One region of the Streptomyces sp. cg35 genome, then DNA from elsewhere that is predicted to be linked to it. Evidence: riboswitches for the same ligand, from Rfam matches in the RefSeq annotation. Region 1 holds a riboswitch; the other holds the start of a gene.
What was found. Region 1 has a riboswitch for glycine ahead of gcvT (glycine cleavage system aminomethyltransferase GcvT). Riboswitches for the same ligand answer to the same signal wherever they lie in the genome.
Positions count from the first base shown of each region.

Region 2: it holds a riboswitch for glycine, as region 1 does, so the genes downstream of both, gcvP (aminomethyl-transferring glycine dehydrogenase) here and gcvT (glycine cleavage system aminomethyltransferase GcvT) in region 1, are expected to answer to the same signal.

Region 1 covers NZ_CP191268.1:2,811,699-2,823,691, forward strand. The annotation lists gene ACQUQD_RS12845 (ABC transporter permease) at 1-203, opposite strand, end outside; gene ACQUQD_RS12850 (enhanced serine sensitivity protein SseB C-terminal domain-containing protein) at 637-1,437, opposite strand; gene ACQUQD_RS12855 (enhanced serine sensitivity protein SseB) at 1,554-2,330, opposite strand; gene ACQUQD_RS12860 (AAA family ATPase) at 2,371-3,051, opposite strand; glycine riboswitch at 3,166-3,276, shown strand; glycine riboswitch at 3,277-3,395, shown strand; gene gcvT (glycine cleavage system aminomethyltransferase GcvT) at 3,449-4,555, shown strand; gene gcvH (glycine cleavage system protein GcvH) at 4,624-5,001, shown strand; gene glyA (serine hydroxymethyltransferase) at 5,008-6,273, shown strand; gene ACQUQD_RS12880 (L-serine ammonia-lyase) at 6,439-7,809, shown strand; gene ACQUQD_RS12885 (L,D-transpeptidase) at 7,825-8,817, opposite strand; gene ACQUQD_RS12890 (glycoside hydrolase family 25 protein) at 9,063-9,614, shown strand; gene ACQUQD_RS12895 (NADPH-dependent F420 reductase) at 9,636-10,316, opposite strand; partial or broken gene ACQUQD_RS12900 (2-isopropylmalate synthase) at 10,560-11,630, shown strand; gene ACQUQD_RS12905 (EF-hand domain-containing protein) at 11,713-11,928, opposite strand; gene ACQUQD_RS12910 (MerR family transcriptional regulator) at 11,976-11,993, opposite strand, start outside.
Region 2 covers NZ_CP191268.1:7,498,509-7,510,501, forward strand. The annotation lists gene ACQUQD_RS34320 (sugar phosphate nucleotidyltransferase) at 1-2,196, shown strand, start outside; gene ACQUQD_RS34325 (DUF881 domain-containing protein) at 2,286-3,191, shown strand; gene ACQUQD_RS34330 (small basic family protein) at 3,188-3,520, shown strand; gene ACQUQD_RS34335 (DUF881 domain-containing protein) at 3,526-4,392, shown strand; gene ACQUQD_RS34340 (FHA domain-containing protein) at 4,475-5,416, shown strand; gene ACQUQD_RS34345 (MerR family transcriptional regulator) at 5,444-6,175, shown strand; gene ACQUQD_RS34350 (bifunctional nuclease family protein) at 6,262-6,735, shown strand; gene ACQUQD_RS34355 (MerR family transcriptional regulator) at 6,929-7,549, shown strand; gene ACQUQD_RS34360 (DNA polymerase IV) at 7,596-9,008, shown strand; gene ACQUQD_RS34365 (PRC-barrel domain-containing protein) at 9,027-9,401, opposite strand; glycine riboswitch at 9,516-9,611, shown strand; gene gcvP (aminomethyl-transferring glycine dehydrogenase) at 9,797-11,993, shown strand, end outside.

The DNA.
Region 1 (11,993 bases):
TGGAGGGGGCGCGCGAAGGCGGCGATGAGGATGAGCAGGACGACGATGACGCCGCCGGCGACAGCGATCTTGTCCTTCTTGAAGCGGTTCCAGGCGATCCGCCCGAGAGACCGGCCTTCGATGCGCTCGGCCCCCGCCCCGGCAAGGACCGCCTCCGGCGACACTTCGGTCGCTGCTCCGGTGGTCTCGATCGGTGCGGTCACGAGTGACTGCCCCTTCCCGGCCGGGGATGACCGGCCCGCGCTTGCCGCTGTGGCGGCCCCGTACTCGACTGCGGTGCGGATGCCGCTGCTCCGCGGACCGGGCTCCGGCGCGGGCGACTCGCACAAGGGCCCGAACGGCCCTGCATTCGGGGAGTCTTCAACGCGCGTGCGATCAGCCGCCAGATCTCACGTTGAAAGGATGCCTAAACGTGATGCGGTCAGGGGTGTTCCGTTATCCGGACGGCCGTGAACGACGGTCGGACAGTGGGCAGTTGGGATGGAAGCGGCGCCAGGTCGGACATTGGGCCCACATGTGCGCTTCTCTCCCCAACCCACCCGTACTCGAAATCACGGCCGTACGCGGGGAGTTGAGCGGGGAACCGGGCGGGAACCGATGGAGGAGGCGAGCGGGCCGGTCAGCGGGCGGGACCGGTCAGTAGGACGCGCCGTAGGGCGGCGGGTAGCCGTAGCCCCCGCCGGCCGGCGCCGCGGGGGCCGCGTGCGCCTCCCGGTCGTAGAACGGCCGGGCATTGGCCCGCAGCCACATCGCCACCGGGTCGTACTCGTCGGACATGGCGACCGTCGAGACGGGCAGTCCGTCCGGCACCGCCGTGATGGACTGCTGCATCATCGCCCGCACGGAGTCGACGGACGCCGGGGACGTGTCGTAGACGTCGAGGCCGATCGCGAGATACGGGGCGCCGAGCGCGGGCTGCACCCAGGCGCGGCGCAGCGAGCGGATCGCGGTGGTGCGGTGCGCGTTCTGCGCGAGGACCGCGTAGAACTGCGGGATCTCGATGGTCGGGTCGGACAGCCGCAGCGGTCCGGCGGGCTGGCGGTCGAGGCCGCCGGCGATGCGGCGCAGATCGAGCCAGGGCACCCCGACGCCGCCGCCGGGCGCGTGCGGGTTGAGCCACAGGCCGTAGTGGTCGGGGTAGAGGGTGCGGGCCGCGTCGACGCCGCCGACCACCTCGTAGGCCCGCGACCAGCCGGACGCGGACAGCTCCTGGGCGGAGGTGACGCAGGGGGCGTACGAGAATCCGTCGACGTCCATGTTCCCGTACTGGGCGTCGGGCGAGCCGGCCTGGCCGTGCCAGAGCAGCATCCAGACCTGTCCGGCCGCGGGGTCGGCGAGGGCCGCGAGGAGCGCCTCGTACGCGTCGTAGCGCCCGGGAGTCACCTGGCGCAGCATGTGCTCGACCTGTCCGGCCGCGGCCGTGCCCGACGCACTCACCCGTAACCGCCCCTTCGTGAACGTCCGTGTTCGCCGTGACCGGGGGCACAGTGCCGCCCGGTCAGGTCATGAAACCAGCTTAAGCGGCGTTACTGACACCGACTTGACGGACGGGGTCACCGTTCCTGTACGTAGAACGGGCGTACCCGGGTGCGCAGGAAGTCGGCGACCGGGTCCTGCGTGACGTCGAGGAAGACCAGGTTCACCGGCCAGCCGACCGGCGTCCGGCCCAGCGCACGGCCCAGCGCGTCCAGCGGGATGTCGCGCGCGGAGCCCTCCCACTGGGTCAGTTCCACGCCGATGAACAGGGACGGGGCCCCGTCCTCGACGACGGCGAGGCAGCGGCGGGCGCTCAGCACGGTGCCGGCCGCCGCGAACTCCTCGCGCACTGCCGTCAGGAAGTCCACCGGGTCGTGCTGCCAGTCCGGCTCGGAGAGGACGACGCGGCCGCCGGAGGACGGGCCGTCGAGCGGGGTGCGGCCGCTGCGGGCCAGCTCGGCGACGGCGGCCGGGGGCAGCGGGACACCGACGGCGCCGTCCGGGTTCAGGGCGAGCCCGACCTGGGCCGGCAGTCCCCGCGCGAACTCGGCGGCCGGGGCCACGGTGCAGTCCATCCGTCCGCCGGTGACCTGCATGAACTGCTGCTCGGAGCTGAAGACGGGGACGTAGGCCTGTCCCTCGATCTCCAGCGTGGGCAGATCGAGGTCGCGGCTCGCGGCGCTGCCGCCCTGGGGCAGCGGGATCCAGATCGGGCTGCGGCCCAGGACCTCGACGATGCGGCCGCCCGCCCCGTCGACGCCGAGCGCCGCGGCGAGGACCTCCTCCAGCTCGTTCGCAGGCCAGCCCTGGGCCGGGTGGGCGTGGGCGCCCTCGTGGTGTGCCGGGTGTTCCATAGCCGCCGACGATACGCGTCGCCGGCCGGGCCCGGCGGGGCTACTCCCGGAACGTGATCCCGCCGAGCGCGTCGGTCGCCGCCCGGTCCAGCAGCACCGCCGACTCGATGCCCTCCGGCAGCTCGCCCCGCTCCGTCGACGTCACCAGCGCGCCCACCGCCCGGCGGTGCCGCGCGAACGCGTACCGCGACACCCCGCGGCCCCGCTCCCGCTGCCCGTCGAGCGCCGCCCGCGGCGGGACGTCGAGCAGCACCAGATGGACGGCGACGCCGCGCCGCCGGGCCGTGCGGATCACCCAGCGGCGCACCCAGGCCTGGGTGCCGCAGTCGTGCACGACGACGCTCGCGCCGGAGTGCATCGCCCGCCGCAGGCCCACGTAGTGCGCGATGCGGACCAGCGGGCGGTAGAGCGCGTACGGCACGCCGCGCGGCAGCCGGGCGGCCCAGCGCTCCCGGGTGTCCTGGGAGTCGATGCGCACGACCGTGACGGCCCGCCGCATCAGGGTCGACTTGCCGCTGCCCGGCAGCCCCGACAGCACGACGAGGTCGCCCGCCGCGAACCCGATCCGGCGCGGCGTACGGCCGCCGCGCCCGCGAAGATCCCGCACCGAACGCTGCCGCGGCACCCGCACCCCCGGCACCACCGTGACGGCTGATGCCGTCGTCGCGTACGCCCCCACGACTGCCTTGTGCACCGTGATCGTCCTCCCCGTTCCGGTCACGCCACTCCTGCCCGCCAAGTGTAAAGAGAAGGTAATGCCCTACAAGGGGTTTCCCCGTTCGGCGGGCATGCAATGATGTGCGCGCCAAGCGCACACAACCGCATACCGGCCGCTTGAATCCGCGCGGGAGAGTTCCGGACACCTACTCGAGACATACGGGTACCCGGACGCCGAAGGAGCAAGTTCCTCCCTTGAATCTCTCAGGCCCCGTACCGCGCGGGCGAGGCACATCTGAAAAGCGGGCCGTCCGTCCAGCACGGCGGCCCCACCCAAGGTGCAAGCCATGACCACCAGTACGTGTGGTCGGGGCGAACCTCTCAGGTTCCGATGACAGATGGGGAGGACCTCCGCCACGGGGGACCCCTCGCCATCGCCGTCACGCCCGGGAGCACCAGCCATGACCCGTACCACCGCCCTCGACGCCCTGCATCGCTCGCTGGGCGCCACGATGACCGACTTCGCCGGCTGGGACATGCCGCTGCGCTACGCCAGCGAGCGCGACGAGCACAACGCGGTGCGTACGAAGGCCGGGCTCTTCGACCTGTCCCACATGGGCGAGATCACGGTCACCGGGCCGGACGCGGCCGCGTTCCTGAACTTCTCCCTCGTGGGCAACATCGCCACGGTCGGCGTCGGCCGCGCCCGCTACACCATGATCTGCCGCGCGGACGGCGGGATCCTCGACGACCTGATCGTCTACCGCCTCGCCGAGACCGAGTACATGGTCGTCGCGAACGCGGGCAACGCGCAGACCGTCCTCGACGCCCTGACCGAGCGCGCCGCCGGGTTCGACGCCGAGGTCCGCGACGACCGGGACGCGTACGCGCTGATCGCCGTGCAGGGCCCGCACTCCCCCGCCATCGTGAAGTCCGTCACGGACGCCGACCTGGACGGACTGAAGTACTACGCGGGTCTGCCCGGCACCGTCGCCGGTGTCGAGGCGCTCATCGCGCGCACCGGCTACACCGGCGAGGACGGCTTCGAGCTGTTCGTCGCCCCCGCCGACGCCGAGAAGCTGTGGCAGGCGCTGACCGAGGCGGGCGCGGAGTACGGCATCGTCCCGTGCGGCCTGTCCTGCCGCGACACGCTGCGCCTGGAGGCGGGCATGCCGCTGTACGGGCACGAGCTGACCACCGGGCTGACGCCGTTCGACGCGGGCCTCGGCCGGGTCGTGAAGTTCGAGAAGGAGGGCGACTTCGTGGGCCGCGAGGCGCTGACGGCCGCCGCCGAGCGCGCCGAGACCGCCCCGCCCCGCAAGCTCGTCGGCCTGGTCGCCGCGGGGCGCCGGGTCCCGCGCGCGGGCATGCCGGTCGTCCACGACGGCCGGGTGATCGGCGAGGTCACCTCCGGCGCCCCGTCCCCGACGCTCGGCAAGCCGATCGCCATGGCCTACGTCGACGCCGGGCACGCCGCGCCGGGCACGGCGGGTGTCGGCGTGGACATCCGCGGTACGCACGAGCCCTACGAGGTCGTCGCGCTGCCGTTCTACAAGCGCCAGAAGTAACCCGCGCCACCCCGTAGCGCTCACCCCACTGTCACCAGCACCGTCCCGCGTACAGGAGAATTCGCATCATGAGCAACCCCCAGCAGCTGCGTTACAGCAAGGAGCACGAGTGGCTGTCGGCCGTCGAGGACGGCGTCGCCACGGTCGGCATCACGGAGCACGCGGCCAACGCGCTCGGTGACATCGTGTTCGTCCAGCTCCCCGAGGTCGGCGACACCATCACCGCGGGCGAGACCTGCGGCGAGCTGGAGTCCACCAAGTCGGTCTCCGACCTGTACTCCCCCGTGTCCGGCGAGGTCACCGAGACCAACCAGGACGTCGTCGACGACCCGTCCCTGGTGAACTCGGCCCCCTTCGAGGGCGGCTGGCTGTTCAAGGTCCGGATCGCCGAGGAGCCGAAGGACCTGCTCACCGCCGACGAGTACACCGAGTTCTCCGGGAGCTGACCGAAGATGTCCGACAAGTCCGTACTGAACGAGTCCCTGCACGAGCTCGACCCGGACGTGGCCAAGGCCGTCGACGCCGAGCTGCACCGCCAGCAGTCGACGCTGGAAATGATCGCGTCGGAGAACTTCGCGCCGGTCGCCGTCATGGAGGCCCAGGGCTCGGTCCTCACCAACAAGTACGCCGAGGGCTACCCCGGCCGCCGCTACTACGGCGGCTGCGAGCACGTCGACGTCACCGAGCAGATCGCGATCGACCGGGTCAAGGAGCTGTTCGGCGCCGAGTACGCCAACGTGCAGCCCCACTCGGGCGCCTCCGCGAACCAGGCCGCCCTGTTCGCGCTGGCCACGCCGGGCGACACGATCCTCGGCCTGGACCTGGCGCACGGCGGTCACCTCACGCACGGCATGCGCCTGAACTTCTCCGGCAAGCAGTTCAACGTGGTCCCGTACCACGTGGACGACAACGGCCTGGTCGACATGGCCGAGGTCGAGGCGCTCGCCAAGGAGCACCGCCCCAAGGTGATCATCGCGGGCTGGTCGGCGTACCCGCGCCAGCTGGACTTCGCCGAGTTCCGTCGCATCGCCGACGAGGTCGAGGCGTACCTGTGGGTCGACATGGCGCACTTCGCGGGCCTCGTGGCCGCAGGCCTGCACCCGAACCCGGTCCCGCACGCCGACGTCGTCACGTCCACGACGCACAAGACGCTCGGCGGTCCGCGCGGCGGCATCATCCTCGCCAAGAAGGACTTCGCGAAGAAGCTGAACTCCTCGGTCTTCCCGGGCTTCCAGGGCGGCCCCCTGGAGCACGTGATCGCCGCCAAGGCGGTCTCCTTCAAGATCGCGGCGAGCGAGGACTTCAAGGAGCGCCAGCAGCGCACGGTCGAGGGTGCCCGCATCCTCGCCGAGCGTCTGACCTCCGAGGACGCCCGCGCGAACGGCGTGAACGTGCTCTCCGGCGGCACGGACGTGCACCTGGTCCTCGTCGACCTGCGCGACTCCGAGCTCGACGGCCAGCAGGCCGAGGACCGCCTCCACGAGGTCGGCATCACGGTCAACCGCAACGCGGTCCCGAACGACCCGCGCCCGCCGATGGTCACCTCCGGCCTGCGCATCGGCACCCCGGCCCTCGCCACCCGCGGCTTCGACGCCGAGGACTTCCGCGAGGTCGCCGACGTGATCGCCGAGGCCCTCAAGCCGGCCTACGACGCGGCCGCCCTCAAGGCCCGGGTGACCGCTCTGGCCGAGAAGCACCCGCTGTACCCCGGCCTGTAAGGGTTTAGAGGCAGTTACGTACCCTTGCGTACGTACACACTTCCGGGGCACCGCGCACACTGGAACCAGAAGCATCCAGCGCGCACGGTGCCCCGCCCGTGTTCCTGAACGTTCCGCACGACCCGGCAGACAACGGCGTCTACCAACCACCATTGGAGTTCCACCGTGGCCATCTCGGTCTTCGACCTGTTCTCGATCGGCATCGGCCCGTCCAGCTCCCACACGGTCGGCCCCATGCGCGCGGCGCGGATGTTCGCGCGCCGCCTGAAGAACGAGGGCCTGCTGGCCCACACCGCCTCGATACGCGCCGAGCTGTACGGCTCGCTGGGCGCGACCGGCCACGGGCACGGCACCCCGAAGGCGGTCCTGCTCGGCCTGGAGGGCGAGTCCCCGCGCACCGTCGACGTCGAGCGCGCCGACGAGCGGGTGGAGACGATCAAGGAATCGGGCCGGATCAGTCTGCTCGGCGTGCACGACATCGCCTTCTCCTTCGACGACGACCTGATCCTGCACCGCCGCGAGACCCTGCCCTACCACGCCAACGGCATGACCCTGTGGGCGTACGACACCGAGGGCACCGAGCTGCTCTCGAAGACGTACTACTCGGTGGGCGGCGGCTTCGTCGTCGACGAGGACGCCGTGGCCGGCGAGAACCCGATCGTGCCCGACGACACCGTCCTCAAGTACCCCTTCCGCACCGGCGACGAGCTGCTCCGCCTCACCCGCGAGACCGGCCTGTCCATCCCGGCGCTGATGCTGGAGAACGAGAAGGCCTGGCGCACCGAGGACGAGATCCGCTCCGGTCTGCTGGAGCTGTGGCGCGTGATGCAGGCGTGCGTGTCGCGCGGCATGTCCCGCGAGGGCATCCTGCCCGGCGGCCTCAAGGTCCGCCGCCGCGCCGCCGGCTCGGCCCGCAAGCTGCGCGCCGAGGGCGAGCCGCTGGCCCACGCCATGGAGTGGATCACCCTCTACGCGATGGCGGTGAACGAGGAGAACGCGGCGGGCGGCCGCGTGGTCACTGCGCCGACGAACGGCGCGGCCGGCATCATCCCCGCGGTCCTGCACTACTACGTCAACTTCGTGCCCGGGGCCGACGAGGAGGGCGTGGTCCGCTTCCTCCTCTCCGCCGGGGCGATCGGCATGCTCTTCAAGGAGAACGCCTCGATCTCCGGCGCCGAGGTCGGCTGCCAGGGCGAGGTCGGCTCGGCCTGCTCGATGGCGGCGGGCGCCCTCGCCGAGGTCCTCGGCGGCTCCCCCGAGCAGGTGGAGAACGCGGCGGAGATCGGCATGGAGCACAACCTGGGTCTGACCTGCGATCCGGTCGGCGGCCTCGTCCAGATCCCCTGCATCGAGCGCAACGGCATGGCCGCCGTGAAGGCCGTCACCGCCGCGAAGATGGCGATGCGCGGCGACGGCTCCCACAAGGTGTCCCTCGACAAGGTCATCAAGACCATGAAGGACACCGGCGCGGACATGAGCGTCAAGTACAAGGAGACGGCGCGGGGCGGGCTCGCCGTCAACATCATCGAGTGCTGACGGCCGGGCGCGGCCTCACAGGGCCGCGCTCGTCCCCTCCCCCGAGGCGCTCCCCGACAGCCACTGGTCCCAGCTCAGGTTGAAGGCCGCGTAGCCGTTGTCGGCCGGGGCCTTCGCGCGCGGGGAGCCGGAGATGGTCACCGGGTCGCCCTGCTTGACCTGGTCGTAGAACCACTTGGCGTCCGACATGGACAGATGCACGCAGCCGTGGGAACCGCGGGCGCTGCCGCTGCCCGGGTTCGGGTCGCCGGTGGAGTAGTGGACGTAGGTGCCGGACTGGGTGAGGTGGACGTCCCAGGGCAGCGTCAGGTCGTAGTAGTTGGCGCTGCCCTTGTCACAGCTGATGCCGACGCTGCAGGAGGTCATGTGGACCTCCTTCTGCTTGTCGATGACGGCCATCGTGCCGTTCCACGTGGGGTACTCGGCACTGCCCGCGTTGATCGACAGGGTGCGCACCGTCGAGCCGTTCTTGGTGACCTTCATGGTGTGTCCGGTGACGGACACGTCGGCGCGCACATCGTCACCGACCTTGAAGGTGTGGGTGTAACTGTGCACGCCGTAGCGGCCGTTGCCGTTGCTGACGCCCTCCATGTCGGCGACGACCTTCACCTGCGTACCGGAGGGCCAGTACTCCTTCGGACGCCAGTCGGCGCGCTTGTCGCCGAACCAGTGCCAGGCGCCCTCGACCGGCTGCGAGGTGCTCACCTTCATGTGCTTCTCCACGGAGGCGCGCGCCTTGGCGGCCACCGGGTCGGTGAAGACCACCGAGACCGGCATGGCCACGCCGACCGTGGTGCCGGTCTGCGGCATGATCGTCTCCAGGAGCATCGGCGGCCCCTTGGGCTTCGTCGGCGACGGCGACGCGCTCGCGCTCGGCTTCCCCGACGCCTTTCCGTCGTCCCCGCCCGCCTTGTCGCTGCTGCCGCTCCCGCCGCAGGCGCTCACGCCCGCCAGCGCCAGCACCGTCACCAGCGCGACCCCTATGCCGCCACCCTTGCGCCGTCCCACGAACTGCCCCGCTCTCTCCGTCACCCCGCGCGCCCCTGACGGGGCCGACTCTCCCTGTTCCGACTCCCTTTCAGACAGCTCAGCGGGCCGCGGTAGTTGCGTACCTCTGTGTAAAGCGTGTTCCAAGACTGCGGGTGGGCAAACGGCGGGCTTCTGGCCTGCCGGAGAAGATGACGGGCCGGCGGTGCCCGGTCGTCGACGATGGGTATGCCGATCTCGTCGCCCCCACCGACCAGGAGGCCCGCATGATCCGCGGTATCGACGTCAGCGCGTACCAGACCACGTTCGACACGGACGGCCTGTCGTTCGTCCTCATCAAGGCGACGGAGGGCCGCAGTTACGTCAATCCGCGGCTGGCCGCGCAGACCAGACTGGCCCGCGACGGCGGCTGCGTCGTCGGGTTCTACCACTTCCTGTGGCCGGGGAACCTCACGGCGCAGGCCGAGTACTTCGTGAGCAAGGCCCCCGAGAGGGCCGGTGATCTGCTGGCCGTCGACTGGGAGACGACCGGGGACGGCTCGCGGGCGAGCAACGCGGAGAAGGACAAGTTCATCCGGGAGGTGAAGCGGCTGCGGCCGAACCACCGGGTCATGTTGTACTGCAACCGCGATTTCTGGCTCAATCGGGATACGACCTCGTACGCCGGCGACGGCCTCTGGATCGCCGACTACGTGACGGCGGGCAAGCCGCGCATCAAGGCCGACTGGACCGTCCACCAGTACACCGACCGTCCCCTCGACAAGAACGTGGCCCGCTTCACGACCAAGACGGCGCTGCGTGAATGGGCCACGCCCTGACGGGAGTCGACGCGGTGCGGGTCAGGCGCGCCAGTCCGGGGTGCGCTCCGGGGAGGCCGCTTCCAGGGCCTTGCGGACGGCGGTGGCGTCGGAGGCGAGGCCGTAGACCGGGGTGCCGGGCTGCTGGCGCCACGAGTCGTCCTGGCCGCCCGCGTCGACGGCGTCGAAGCCGATCTCGTCGAGGAGTGCGGTGACGACCTGCTTGGCCGCGGCGTCGTCGCTCGCGATCGGCAGGGCGACGCGCGCCGGGTCGCCGGCCGGGCGGGGCTTGTCGAGGATGTCCTGGGCGTAGGTGCCGTTGAAGACCTTGACGACCTGGTGGCCGATCTGGCGCTCGGTCCAGCGGCTCTCGGTCAGGCCTTCCTCGATCTCGGCGATCTTCCCGTCGCGCTGCTGCGGGTAGTAGTTGCCGGTGTCGATGACCGTGACGTCAGCGGCGGCCGCGTCCAGGAAGCCGTCGGGGAGGTTCGGGACGGCCTTGAGCGGGACGGTGACGACCACGACCTGCGCGTCGCGCACGGCGTCCTCGATGGTGGCGGGCGTGGCGCCGGTCTCCTCGGCGAGCGCGGTGAGGGTCTGCGGTCCGCGCGAGTTGGCCACGTGGACGTCGTGGCCGACGGTGGTGAAGCGCCGGGTGAGGTTGCCGCCGATGTTGCCCGCGCCGATGATGCCGATCTTCATGTCATGCCCTTCGCGAGAGATTCATGCATGTGCATGGAGTACGAACCTCCGGGGTGCGCGGGCTATTCCTCGGGTCGACTCAAAGAGTGAAGCGGGCTTCGCGTCAGTCTTCGGCCGGCGCCGGTGCGGTCAGCTTCCGCTGGATCGCCGTCAGCTCCTCCCGCGCCGCCCGCCCCGCCCGCTCCGCGTCCCCCGCGGCGACGGCCTCCACCAGTTCCGCGTGCGCGGCGTCTCCGTGGTCGCGCTCGGCGTGCCGTACGTCGGGACGCGAGCCCGGACCGCCCGGTCACCCACAATCTGCCCGCCACGGTGGAGATCGCGACGCCCAACATCTACGCGGACCAGATCGAGTACGTCCACCGGAACCTGGAGCGCCGCGAGTCGGTCGTCCTCTCCGTCCACCCGCACAACGACCGCGGCACCGGCGTCGCCTGTGCCGAACTCGCGGTCCTGGCCGGCGCCCAGCGCGTGGAGGGCTGCCTGTTCGGCAACGGCGAGCGCACGGGCAACGTCGACCTGGTCACCCTCGCTCTGAACCTGTACGCGCAGGGCGTCGACCCGATGATCGACTTCTCGGACATCGACGCGGTGCGCGAGACGGTCGAGCACTGCAACCGCCTCCCGGTGCACCCGCGCCACCCCTACGGCGGCGACCTCGTGTACACCGCCTTCTCCGGGACGCACCAGGACGCCATCAGCAAGGGCCTGGCCCACCGGGCGGAGCATCCGCAGGAGTTGTGGGAGGTGCCGTACCTGCCGATCGACCCGGCGGACGTCGGGCGCACGTACGAGGCCGTGATCCGCGTCAACTCCCAGTCGGGCAAGGGTGGGATGGCGTATCTGCTCAAGGAGCACCACGGCATCGACCTGCCGCGGGAGATGCGCCCGGAGTACGCGCGCGTCGTGCAGGAGGCCACCGACGACAGTGGCCGGGAGGCGAGCGCGGAGGAGTTGTACGAGCTGTTCCGCACGGCCTATCTGGACGTCACCGGGCCGGTCCGCCTCGTCGACTGGACGACCCGGCAGGACGGCGCCGTGCACCGCTTCGCCTGCACGGCCGAGATCGACGGCGCGGTGCGGGAGCTGGACGGCAAGGGCAACGGCCCGCTGGCCGCGTTCACGGACGCGCTGCGCGGCGCCGGTCTCGACGTCGGCATCGAGTCCTTCACCCAGCACGGCCTGGGCGCGGGCCCGGACAGCGAGGCCGCGGCCTATGTCCTCTGCCGGGTCGGCGACGTCCACGCGTGGGGCGCGGCCCGGGACACCTCGGTGCTGACCGCCTCCGTGGGGGCGGTGCTGTCCGCGGTGAACCGGGCCGCGGCCCACGCGATGTGAGCAGGCGCCAGAGGCCCGGCATGCGTCCGCCGGGGCGGGAGCGGACGGCTCCCGCCCCGGCGGACGGGGTTCGGTTCCCGGCTCAGACCTTGTTGAGGTTGGCCCAGAACTCGTCGAAGGAGAGGACCTTGTCCCCGTTGGCGTCCTGCCGGGCGATGAGGACCTCGGCCACCGACTCGGTGACGTTGAAGTCGCCCATCTGCGCCATGGCGCTCTTGTACTCGGCCGCCGTGATGAAGCCGTCGCCGTCCGCGTCGAACCGATCGAACGCCTTGCGTGCTTCCTCGATGTCCGCCACCGGGACCACCCCTCGTTTTGCTTACTGCTGTGTTGACGGGGGTCAGATTAGCTGGCGAGCCGTGC
Region 2 (11,993 bases), 4.7 Mb from region 1:
TTTCTCGTCATCTCCGGCGACGCCCTGACCGATTTCGACCTGACCGAGCTCATCAATTTCCACAAGGAAAAGGGTGCGCTCGTCACCGTCTGTCTGACGCGTGTGCCCAATCCACTGGAATTCGGCATCACCATCGTCGACGAGGAGGGGAAGGTCGAGCGATTCCTCGAGAAGCCGACATGGGGGCAGGTCTTCTCCGACACCGTCAACACGGGCATCTATGTGATGGAACCCGAGGTCTTCGACTATGTCGAGGCCGATGTGCCGGTCGACTGGTCCGGAGACGTCTTCCCGCAGCTGATGAAGGAAGGCCGGCCCGTCTACGGCTACGTCGCCGAGGGGTACTGGGAGGACGTCGGCACCCACGAGAGCTATGTGAAGGCCCAGGCCGACGTCCTGGAGAGCAAGGTCGACGTCGAACTCGACGGCTTCGAGATCTCGCCCGGCGTCTGGGTCGCCGAGGGCGCCGAGGTGCATCCCGACGCCGTGCTGCGTGGGCCGCTCTACATCGGTGACTACGCCAAGGTCGAAGCCGATGTGGAGATTCGCGAACACACCGTCGTCGGCTCGAACGTCGTGGTCAAGAGCGGCGCCTTTCTGCACAAGGCCGTCGTGCACGACAACGTCTACATCGGCCAGCACAGCAATCTGCGCGGCTGTGTCGTCGGCAAGAACACCGACATCATGCGATCCGCGCGGATCGAGGACGGCGCTGTCATCGGAGACGAGTGCCTCGTCGGTGAAGAATCGATCGTCCAGGGCAATGTGCGGGTCTACCCGTTCAAGACGGTCGAGGCCGGCGCGTTCGTCAACACCTCGGTGATCTGGGAGTCCCGCGGACAGGCCCATCTGTTCGGTGCCCGCGGTGTCTCCGGCATCCTGAACGTCGAGATCACGCCTGAGCTGGCCGTGCGACTGGCGGGTGCGTATGCGACGACCCTGAAGAAGGGGTCGACCGTCACCACCGCTCGTGACCACTCACGTGGTGCCCGTGCGCTCAAGCGGGCCGTCATCTCCGCCCTGCAGGCCAGTGCCATCGACGTGAGGGACCTGGAGAACGTGCCCCTGCCGGTGGCGCGGCAGCAGACCGCTCGGGGCAGCGCCGGCGGCATCATGATCCGTACGACACCGGGTGTCCCGGACTCCGTCGACATCATGTTCTTCGACGAGCGCGGCGCCGACCTCTCACAGGGCAGCCAGCGCAAGCTCGACCGCGTGTACGCGCGGCAGGAGTACCGGCGGGCGTTCCCCGGCGAGATCGGGGACCTGCACTTCCCGTCCAGCGTCTTCGACTCGTACACCGGGTCCCTGCTGCGGAACGTGAACACCACCGGCATCGCCGATGCCGGGCTCAAGGTGGTCGTCGACGCCTCCAACGGCAGCGCCGGCCTGGTCCTGCCCAGCCTGCTCGGGCGGCTCGGGGTCGACTCGCTGACCATCAATCCCGGGCTCGACGAATCGCGGCCCACCGAGACCGCGGACGCCCGCAGGTCCGGGCTCGTGCGGCTCGGCGAGATCGTGGCGTCGGCCCGGGCCGCCTTCGGCGTGCGGTTCGACCCGGTCGGTGAGCGTCTGTCGCTCGTCGACGAGAAGGGACGGATCGTCGAGGACGACCGGGCGCTCCTGGTCATGCTCGACCTCGTCGCCGCGGAGCGCAGAAGCGGGCGCGTCGCGCTGCCGGTCACGACCACGCGCATCGCCGAGCAGGTCGCCGCGTACCACGGCACGCAGGTGGAGTGGACGACCACGTCGCCCGACGACCTCACGCGTGTGGGCCGTGAGGACGGCACCATCTTCGGCGGGGACGGGCGCGGCGGGTTCATCGTGCCGGAGTTCAGCAGTGTGTTCGACGGGGCTGCCGCGTTCGTGCGGCTCATTGGTCTTGTCGCGCGGACGCAGCTGACCCTGAGCCAGATCGACGCGCGGATTCCGCGGGCACACGTGCTGAAGCGCGATCTGGCGACCCCGTGGGCCGTCAAGGGCCTCGTCATGCGGCGGGTCGTCGAGGCGGCCGGCGACCGGTCCGTGGACACGACCGACGGCGTACGGGTCGTGGAGGCGGACGGGCGCTGGGTCATGGTGCTGCCCGACCCGGCGGAGGCCGTCACCCATCTGTGGGCCGAGGGGCCCGACGACGCCTCGGCGCAGCAGCTGCTCGACGAGTGGTCGGCCGTGGTGGACAGCGCCGGGCGCTGAGTCCGCGCAGGCTCCGGTCGGCGCCCGTCGAGGGCGCCGACCGGCTCGCCGACGGGGCCATTCGGAGGTAGCGGCCACGACGTGCGAATATGTGCGGCATGCCGCAGCAGCCCCCCGTTCGGAGCACCCCCAAGCGCCCCGCGCGCCCCGACGCCTCCATGTCGCTGCTGACCAATGTGATGGACCACAGCCTGGACGACGGGTACGCGGAAGCCGCTGCCCGCAGGCGGGCTCTGGGGCAGAGCGGGCTGCCGAAGACACTGCGCGCGAAGCTCGGGCTCGCCGCGGGGCTGGTGCTCGCCGCGCTCGTGGTGACCGTCGGCGCCGCGCAGGCCCGGGTGGCCGCGCCGGTCGTGGCCAAGGAGCGCGAGGAGCTCATCGACCGCATCGATCAGGAGACCGAGTCCGCCGACAAACTGGAGGGCCAGGTCGACTCGTTGCGGACCGACGTGGGGGACATGCAGCGTGAGGCGCTGAAGAAGCACGGCGGTGAGCAGGGCGAGTTGGTGGGGGTGCTCTCGGGCGCCGTCGCCGTGCACGGGCCCGGCGTCAAGCTCGTGGTCGACGACGCCAAGTCGGCCACGTCCGGCGGCGGCAGCGGGCCGCGGGAGAGCAGCGGGTTCTCCGACACCGGGCGGGTGCGCGACCGCGACATGCAGAGGGTCATCAACGGCCTGTGGCAGTCGGGCGCCGAGGCCGTCAGCATCAACGGGCAGCGGCTCACCGCACTGTCCGCCATCAGGGCCGCGGGTGACGCGATACTGGTCGACAACAAGCCGCTGGTGCCGCCTTACACGGTGCTCGCGGTGGGGGACGGACAGCGGCTGAGCACCCGGTTCCAGAACAGTCCTGACGGGTTGTATCTGCACGCCCTGCAGGAGAACTTCGGGATCCGGACCAGCATTTCGGCCCAGGGGGACATCAAGCTTCCCGCCGCACCCAGCGTGATCGTACGTACAGCACAGCCGAGAGCAGAGCAGAAGGGCACATCGTGATCGCCGTACTGGGCCTCGTCGTGGGAGTCGTGGTCGGGCTGTTCGTCCGTCCCGAGGTTCCGGCGGTGGTCGAGCCCTACCTTCCGATCGCCGTGGTCGCGGCGCTCGACGCGGTGTTCGGCGGGCTGCGCGCCATGCTGGACGGGATCTTCGTCGACAAGGTGTTCGTCGTGTCGTTCCTGTCGAACGTCGTCGTGGCCGCGCTTATCGTCTTCCTGGGCGACAAGTTGGGCGTCGGGGCCCAGCTGTCCACCGGCGTCGTCGTCGTCCTCGGCATCCGTATCTTCTCCAACGCGGCCGCCATCCGTCGGCACGTCTTCCGGGCGTGAGGCCGATGAACGCTGAGCACGGCGACAACGCCGAGGACCGGGACGCGGCCGAGCAGGAGAACCGGCTGCGCAAGGAACTGCCCGCCGAAGTGGCGCCGGCGGCCGGGGAGCCGGTACCGGAACCGGAGCCGGCCGGTGAGCCGCAGCTGACCGGGCGTCAGCGGCTGGTGAAAGGCCTGTGGCCGCCGCGCGTGTCGCGTGCCCAACTGACCGTGGCCGTGCTGCTGTTCGTGCTGGGCCTCGGACTCGCCATCCAGGTGCGTTCCAACAGCGACAACAGCGCTCTGCGAGGTGCGCGGCAGGAAGATCTCGTCCGCATTCTCGATGAACTCGATGACCGGACGCAGCGTCTGGAAGATGAGAAGCAAGGTCTCGAGGACCAGCGCACCGAGTTGGAGAACAGCTCGGACCAGGCGGAGGAGGCGCGCAAGCAGACGGTCGAGAAGGAGCGCCAGCTCGGCATTCTGGCGGGCACCGTGGGCGCGCAGGGTCCAGGGATCACCATGACCGTCACCGACACCCATCGGGCCGTCGAGGCGGACATGCTGCTCGACGCGATCCAGGAGCTGCGGGCGGCGGGTGCCGAGGCGATCCAGGTGAACGACGTGCGCGTCGTGGCGAACACGTACCTTACGGACGCGAGTGGAGGGAAGGGGGTCAGCGTGGACGGGCAGAAGATCGGCCAGCCGTACGTCTTCAAGGTCATCGGCAAGCCGCAGGACCTGGAACCGGCCCTCAACATCCCCGGAGGTGTGGTGCAGACACTGGAGAAGGAGCAGGCCACGGTGTCCGTGAGCCGCTCGGAGAAGATCGTTGTGGACGCCTTGCGGGCAGCGCAGCGGCCTGACTACGCTCGGTCGTCCTCGCAGTGAGGCGCGGGCGCATGGGGGATGTCATGCGAGGGCATGAGGTTGCGGGGGGTCGGCGCACCGTAGGCGGGGTGCGTGGTGGAAACTGTTTGGCAGATACGGACGTTGTGAGGATGTCCGTGTCATTGATGTACGCCGATGTGTGCAATCAGGGTTCGTCCTGCCCCACGGGCGGGTCTGTTTCGGTCAAGGGGAATCGCCCGTGAAGTTGTTTGCGAAGTTGTTCGGCAAGAGTGCGCGTGAGGACGCCCGTCATCGTGCGCCGCGCCACGGAGACGTGCCGGAGACACAGGTGGGCGAGCGCCCGCTGTTCCGGGACCAGGTCGGCGGTGACAATTCGGGCGGACAGGGCGCGTCGTCTGTTGACCCTGCCGGTTCCGGCCGCATAGGTTTCGGGGAACCGTCAACCTCAAGTACGGGTGGAGGGTTCGGCTCCGACCCGTACGCGTCCCACGCCCCCGCGGGGCAGCCGCGGCAGGAGGATCCGTCCATGTCGGCCCTGGTGTGTACGAGGTGCGGAAACCGGAACGGCGAGAACAGCCGGTTCTGCTCCAACTGTGGTGCGCCGCTGCGTGGCGGGGTGGCGGCCGAGGGGCCGTCCGAGACGACGTCCACGATCTCCATCTCGGGTCTCGAGTCGTACGACCCGGAGGCCACCGGTCAGACGCAGCTGCCGGCCCTGTCGCCCGAGGCCCAGGCCGCGGTCGACGCGCTGCCGCTGGGCTCGGCGCTCCTGGTGGTGCGGCGCGGCCCGAACTCGGGCAGCCGCTTCCTCCTGGACGGCGACCTGACCACGGCGGGGCGTCACCCGCAGAGCGACATCTTCCTGGACGACGTGACCGTGTCGCGCCGCCACGTGGAGTTCCGTCGCCAGCAGGACGGCACGTTCACGGTCTCCGACGTCGGCAGCCTCAACGGGACGTACGTCAACCGGGAGCGCATCGACTCCGTGCTGCTGAACAACGGTGACGAGGTGCAGATCGGCAAGTACCGGCTGGTGTTCTACGCGAGCCAGCGAGGTATCTGACCCATCAGCGAACCTTCAGGAAGGTCCATGCTTCATACACCGAGGGGCGGTGCCGGAAGCGGCACCGCCACCGCGGACAGTCGGCTGATGAGCATCGGCACCGTGCTGAACATGCTGCGCGACGAGTTCCCCGAAGTCACCATTTCCAAGATCAGGTTCTTGGAGTCCGAGGGTCTCATCGAGCCGCAGCGGACGCCTTCGGGCTACCGCAAGTTCAGCCCGGACGACGTCGAGCGACTCGCCCACGTCCTGCGCATGCAGCGTGACCACTACCTGCCCCTGAAGGTCATCAAGGAGCAGCTCGACGCCCTGGAGCGGGGCGAGCCCCTGCCCGTGCCCGCTCCCGGACGGCCCGGCGACGCCGCGGACGACGCCGGGGACGGCCCCACCGCCGCTCGCGTCGGCCGGGACGAGCTGCTCGCCGCCGTGGGGATCGGCGAGGGGGAGCTCGACGAGTGGGAGTCGTACGGGCTCATCGCCCCGTTGCCGGACGGCGGTTACGACGCCGCGGCCGTATCCGTCGCCGAGCTGGTGGGTGAGTTGGGCCGGTTCGGTATCGAGCCCCGGCATCTGCGGGTCATGCGGGCGGCCGCGGACCGTGAGGCCGGGCTCGTGGACTCGGTCGTCGCACCGCTCAAGGTGCACCGCAATCCGCAGACCAGGGCCCTCGCGCAGGCGCGGGCCAAGGAGCTGGCGGGCCTGACCGTACGGCTGCATGCCGCACTCGTGCAGACCGCACTCGGGGTCCGTCTGCCCTGATCGCAGGGGCGGGCGAGTGCCGTGGGCCCGGTCCCCGGCGCATGCCCGACTACCCAAACCGGCCGGGCACGTCCTAGGGTTGCTGTGTGAACGAGCTCGACGTCGTAGGTGTCCGGGTCGAAATGCCCTCCAACCAGCCGATCGTGCTCCTGCGTGAAGTGGGAGGCGACCGTTACCTTCCCATCTGGATCGGACCGGGGGAGGCGACGGCGATCGCCTTCGCCCAGCAGGGCATGGCCCCCGCGCGTCCGCTGACGCACGACCTGTTCAAGGACGTGCTCGAAGCGGTCGGTCAGGAGCTCACCGAAGTACGCATCACGGACCTGCGGGAGGGTGTCTTCTACGCGGAGCTGGTGTTCGCGAGCGGCGTCGAGGTCAGCGCCCGCCCGTCCGATGCCATAGCGCTCGCGCTGCGCACCGGGACCCCGATCTTCGGCAGCGACGGAGTCCTGGACGACGCCGGGATCGCGATCCCGGACGAGCAGGAGGACGAAGTGGAGAAGTTCCGCGAGTTCCTGGACCAGATCTCGCCCGAGGACTTCGGGACCAATAGCCAGTGATCGGCACACAATGACCATGAGGCGGTCGCCCGAGGGGCGGCCGCCTCGGCGCATTCGGCTAGCCTTTCCCGGCGGCGGGATACGGGAAACCACTCGTAGGGTGATTATCACTCGGCGTGGCGAGTGTGGCGTTCGTTGACGCACCCCTTGTGACTGCCTACCGTCGAGAAGGCAGGTCAATGAGGAGGTCGGCGTGAGAAGCAGCGGCGACGGTACGGCGACGGGCGGTCCGTACTCGTTTCACGGCAGCGCGGCCGATCACACTCCGCAGCGCCCGCAGGCAGTGTCTGCGGTGGCGGGGGAGAGCGGCGAAGCGACTTCCGAGCAGATCGGATACCGGGGTCCGACCGCGTGCGCGGCGGCCGGCATCACCTATCGACAGCTCGACTACTGGGCGAGAACCGGCCTTGTCGAGCCGAGTGTGCGGCCCGCGTACGGGTCGGGGACACAGCGTCTGTACAGCTTCCGGGACGTCGTCGTCCTGAAGGTCGTCAAGCGTTTCCTGGACACGGGTGTCTCGCTGCAGAACATTCGCACCGCTGTGCAGCATCTGCGCGAGCGGGGCTTCAGGGACCTGGAGCGCATGACCCTCATGAGCGACGGCGCGACCGTCTACGAGTGCACGTCGCCGACCGAGGTGCACGAGCTGCTCCAGGGCGGTCAGGGGATCTTCGGGATCGCCGTGGGCGTGGTCTGGCGGGACGTGGAGAGCGCCCTGTCGCAGCTGCACGGGGAGCGGGTGGACACCGGGGAGACGCTCGTCGGGCACAATCCCGCGGACGAGCTCGCGAGGCGGCGCAACAGGGCCGTGTGACGGTCGTGCGGCCGCGTTGTCAGTGGCGTGAGGCAGCATCGGTGACGTGAGAGCCGCGCCGACGATCCTGCATCTCGACATGGATGCCTTCTACGCCTCTGCCGAGCAGGCGGCGAAGCCGAGCCTGCGCGGGAAAGCGGTCGTCGTGGGCGGGCTCGGGCCGCGTGGTGTGGTGGCCACCGCGTCGTACGAAGCGCGCAGGTTCGGGGTGCATTCGGCCATGCCGATGGGCCAGGCGCGCCGGCTCGCTCCGAACGCCGCGTACCTCGTGCCGCGGTTCCGGCTGTACCGGGAGGTCAGCGAGCAGGTGATGGGGCTCCTGAGGGAGCTTTCGCCGCTGGTGGAGCCGCTGAGCCTGGACGAGGCGTTCGTCGATCTGGAGGCCGGTGAGGTGGCCTGGGACGAGGCTTCCGCCGAGGCCGTCGGCTTGCGGCTGCGGACGGACATCCGGCGCGTGACCGGGCTGACCGGGTCGGTCGGGATCGCCGCCTCCAAGATGCTGGCCAAGATCGCGTCGGAGGAGGCCAAGCCGGACGGGCTGATGCTGATACGGCCGGGGACCGAGCGGGCGCTGCTCGGGCCGAAGTCCGTACGGATCCTGCCGGGTGTCGGGCCGGCGACCGGGGACCATCTGCGGCGGGCCGGGATCCTCACCGTGGCGGAGATCGCCGAGGCGGGAGAGGACGAGCTGGTGCGGCTGCTGGGCAAGTCGCACGGCGGGCATCTGTACGCCATGGCGCTGGCGCACGACGACCGGCCCGTCGTCGCCGAGCGGGATTCCAAGTCCGTGTCGGTCGAGGACACGTACGACGTGGACATTCATGACCGCGTGCGCGTCCGTATGGAGGTGCAGCGGCTCGCCGACCGCTGCGTGGAGCGGTTGCGGGCCGCCGAGCGGTCCGGGCGGACCGTGGTCCTGAAGGTGCGGCGCTACGACTTCTCGACCCTGACGCGGTCCGAGACGCTGCGCGGGCCGACGGACGATCCGGGGGTGGTCCGGGAGGCCGCCGCGCGGCTGCTGGAGTCCGTGGACACGACGGGCGGCGTGCGGTTGCTCGGGGTCGGGGTGAGCGGGCTCGCCGACTTCACGCAGGAGGACCTGTTCGCGCAGGCGGCGCAGGCGGCCCAGGAGGCACAGGCCGCCTCGGAAGAGGCCGCGGACCAGGCGGAGGACGCGCGGGCGGTGAGCCCGGAGGAGGTCGAGGAGACGGTCGCCGAGCCCGTCGAGCGGCGGTGGATGGCCGGGCACGATGTGCGGCATGCCGAGTTCGGCGCCGGGTGGGTGCAGGGGAGCGGGCTCGGGCGGGTGACCGTACGGTTCGAGACGCCGTACTCGGCCGGGCCCGGACGGGTCAGGACGTTCCTCGTCGACGATCCCCTGCTGGAGCCCGCGGAGCCCCTGCCGTTGGTGGAGAGACCAGTAGAGAGACCAGTGGAGAGACCGGTGTCGAGCGCCTGACCCTAGCGAACGGCGCTCTCAGGTGGGGTCCTCGTCCGCCCCCGCAATGCGGCCGAACAGGACGTCCGGGGACTGCGGGGCCGTGATGTCGAGACCGTAGTGGTGGTAGAGCTGGAGTTCCTGCTCGGGGGAGAGGTGGCGGCCCACGCCGAAGTCGGGGGAGTCCTTGATCAGGGAGCGTTCGAAGGGGACACGGAGGGCGCCGTCGACCAGTTCGCTGGGCTCCAGCGGGACGAAGGCGTCGCGGCTGAAGAGGCCCGTCCGTATCGCCGCCCATTCCGGGACGCCCGTGGCGTCGTCGAGGTAGACCTCGTCGATCGTGCCGATCTTGGTTCCGTTGCGGTCGAACGCCTTGCGGCCGATCAGGTTGCGCGGGTCGACGTCGGTGTGCACGGGCCCTCCAGCTGCTCGCAACTCGTCTGTAAGCACTACGAAAGAGCACATTGGGGAAGGCGGCCACTCGAGGGTTCCGGTCATGTCGCCGCTGGTAGGCTGGCAGACGGCTGCTGACCCCGTGCGGGAGAGTCCTCCGATCGTCGTCGGAGGCGCCGAAGGAGCAACTCCTCCCCGGAATCTCTCAGGCCCCTGTACCGCACGGACGAGGTCACTCTGGAAAGCAGGGCGGGGTGCACGTTTTCCGCTCTCACCGACGGTGAAAACCGGTGTGTTCCGTGATCGTGCGGGGCGGACCGGTGAAGCTCTCAGGTTGAGATGACAGAGGGGGAGGCCGTCCGGGCACCCACGCCGTGGTGCCCCTCGCAGGTCCGGGTGACCAGGAGGCCTCCGCAATGACCGCCAACCGTATTCCGCTCTCCGCGCTGGAGCAGGGAATCCCCTTCGAGCAGCGCCACATCGGTCCGGACGACGCCGCTCAGGCCAAGATGCTCGCGCAGGTCGGCTATGGCTCGCTCGACGAGCTGACGGCGGCCGCGGTGCCGGATGTGATCAAGAGCGCCGAGGCGCTGGCGCTGCCGGCCGCCCGGACCGAGGCCGAGGTGCTCGCCGAGCTCCGCTCCCTCGCCGACCGCAACCAGGTGCTCGGCTCGATGATCGGGCTCGGCTACTACGGCACCTTCACGCCGCCCGTGATCCTGCGCAACGTCATGGAGAACCCGTCCTGGTACACGGCCTACACGCCGTACCAGCCGGAGATCTCGCAGGGCCGCCTCGAGGCGCTGCTCAACTTCCAGACGATGGTCGCCGAGCTGACGGGGCTGCCGACCTCCGGTGCCTCCCTCCTCGACGAGGGCACGGCCGCCGCCGAGGCCATGGCGCTGTCGCGGCGCATCGGCAAGGTCAAGGACGGCGTGTACGTCGTCGACGCGGACGCGCTGCCGCAGACCGTCGCCGTCATCCGGACCCGCGCCGAGCCGACCGGTGTCGAGATCGTCGTCGCCGACCTGAGCGACGGCATCCCCGCCGAGGTCGCCGAGCGCGGTGTCGTGGGTGTGCTCGTGCAGTACCCGGGGGCCTCCGGTGCCGTGCGCGACATCAAGCCGGTGATCGACCAGGCGCACGAGCTGGGCGCCGTCGTCACCGTCGCCGCCGATCTTCTCGCTCTGACGCTGTTGACCTCGCCGGGCGAGCTGGGCGCGGACATCGCCGTCGGCACGACCCAGCGCTTCGGTGTCCCGATGGGCTTCGGCGGCCCGCACGCCGGCTACATGGCCGTACGGGAGAAGTTCGCGCGGTCCCTGCCCGGGCGGCTCGTCGGGGTGTCCGTCGACGCCGACGGGAACAAGGCGTACCGGCTCGCGCTGCAGACGCGTGAGCAGCACATCCGGCGCGAGAAGGCCACGAGCAACATCTGTACGGCTCAGGTGCTGCTCGCCGTCATGGCCGGCATGTACGCCGTCTACCACGGTCCGGACGGCCTGAGGTCCATCGCGCAGCGCACCCATCGCTACGCCACGCTGCTGGCCGCCGGTCTGACGGCGGGCGGCGTCGAGGTCGTGCACGGGGCGTACTTCGACACCGTGACGGTCCGGGTGCCGGGCCGTGCCGCGGAGGTCGTCGGCGCCGCCCGTGAGGCCGGGGTGAACCTGCGGCTCGTCGACGCCGACCAGGTGTCGATGGCCTGCGACGAGACCACGACGCGCGACCAACTGGCCGCCGTGTGGGGCGCGTTCGGGGTCGACGCGGACATCGAGGCGCTGGACGCCGAGGTCGCCGAGGCGCTGCCCGAGGGGCTGCTGCGCGGTGACGAGATCCTGACCCACCCGGTCTTCCACCAGCACCGCTCCGAGACCGCGATGCTGCGCTACCTGCGCAAGCTCGCCGACCGCGACTACGCGCTCGACCGCGGCATGATCCCGCTGGGCTCCTGCACGATGAAGCTCAACGCGACGACGGAGATGGAGCCGGTCACCTGGCCCGAGTTCGGGCAGCTGCACCCCTTCGTGCCGGCCGAGCAGGCGCAGGGCTACCTCACGCTCATCCGTGAGCTGGAGGAGCGCCTCGCCGAGGTCACCGGCTACGACAAGGTGTCGTTGCAGCCGAACGCCGGCTCGCAGGGCGAGCTCGCGGGTCTGCTGGCGGTGCGCGGCTACCACCGGGCCAACGGCGACGAGCAGCGCACGGTGTGCCTCATCCCGTCGTCCGCGCACGGCACCAACGCGGCCAGTGCCGTGATGGCCGGGATGAAGGTCGTCGTCGTGAAGACCGCCGACGACGGCGAGATCGACGTCGAGGACCTGCGCGCCAAGATCGAGCAGTACGCCGAGCAGCTGTCCGTCCTCATGATCACGTACCCGTCGACGCACGGTGTCTTCGAGGAGCACGTCGCCGACATCTGCGCCGCCGTGCACGATGCCGGCGGTCAGGTGTACGTCGACGGGGCGAACCTCAACGCGCTGGTGGGGCTCGCCAAGCCGGGGCACTTCGGCGGCGACGTCTCGCACCTGAACCTGCACAAGACGTTCTGCATCCCGCACGGCGGCGGCGGTCCGGGCGTCGGCCCGGTCGGTGTGCGCGCCCACCTCGCGC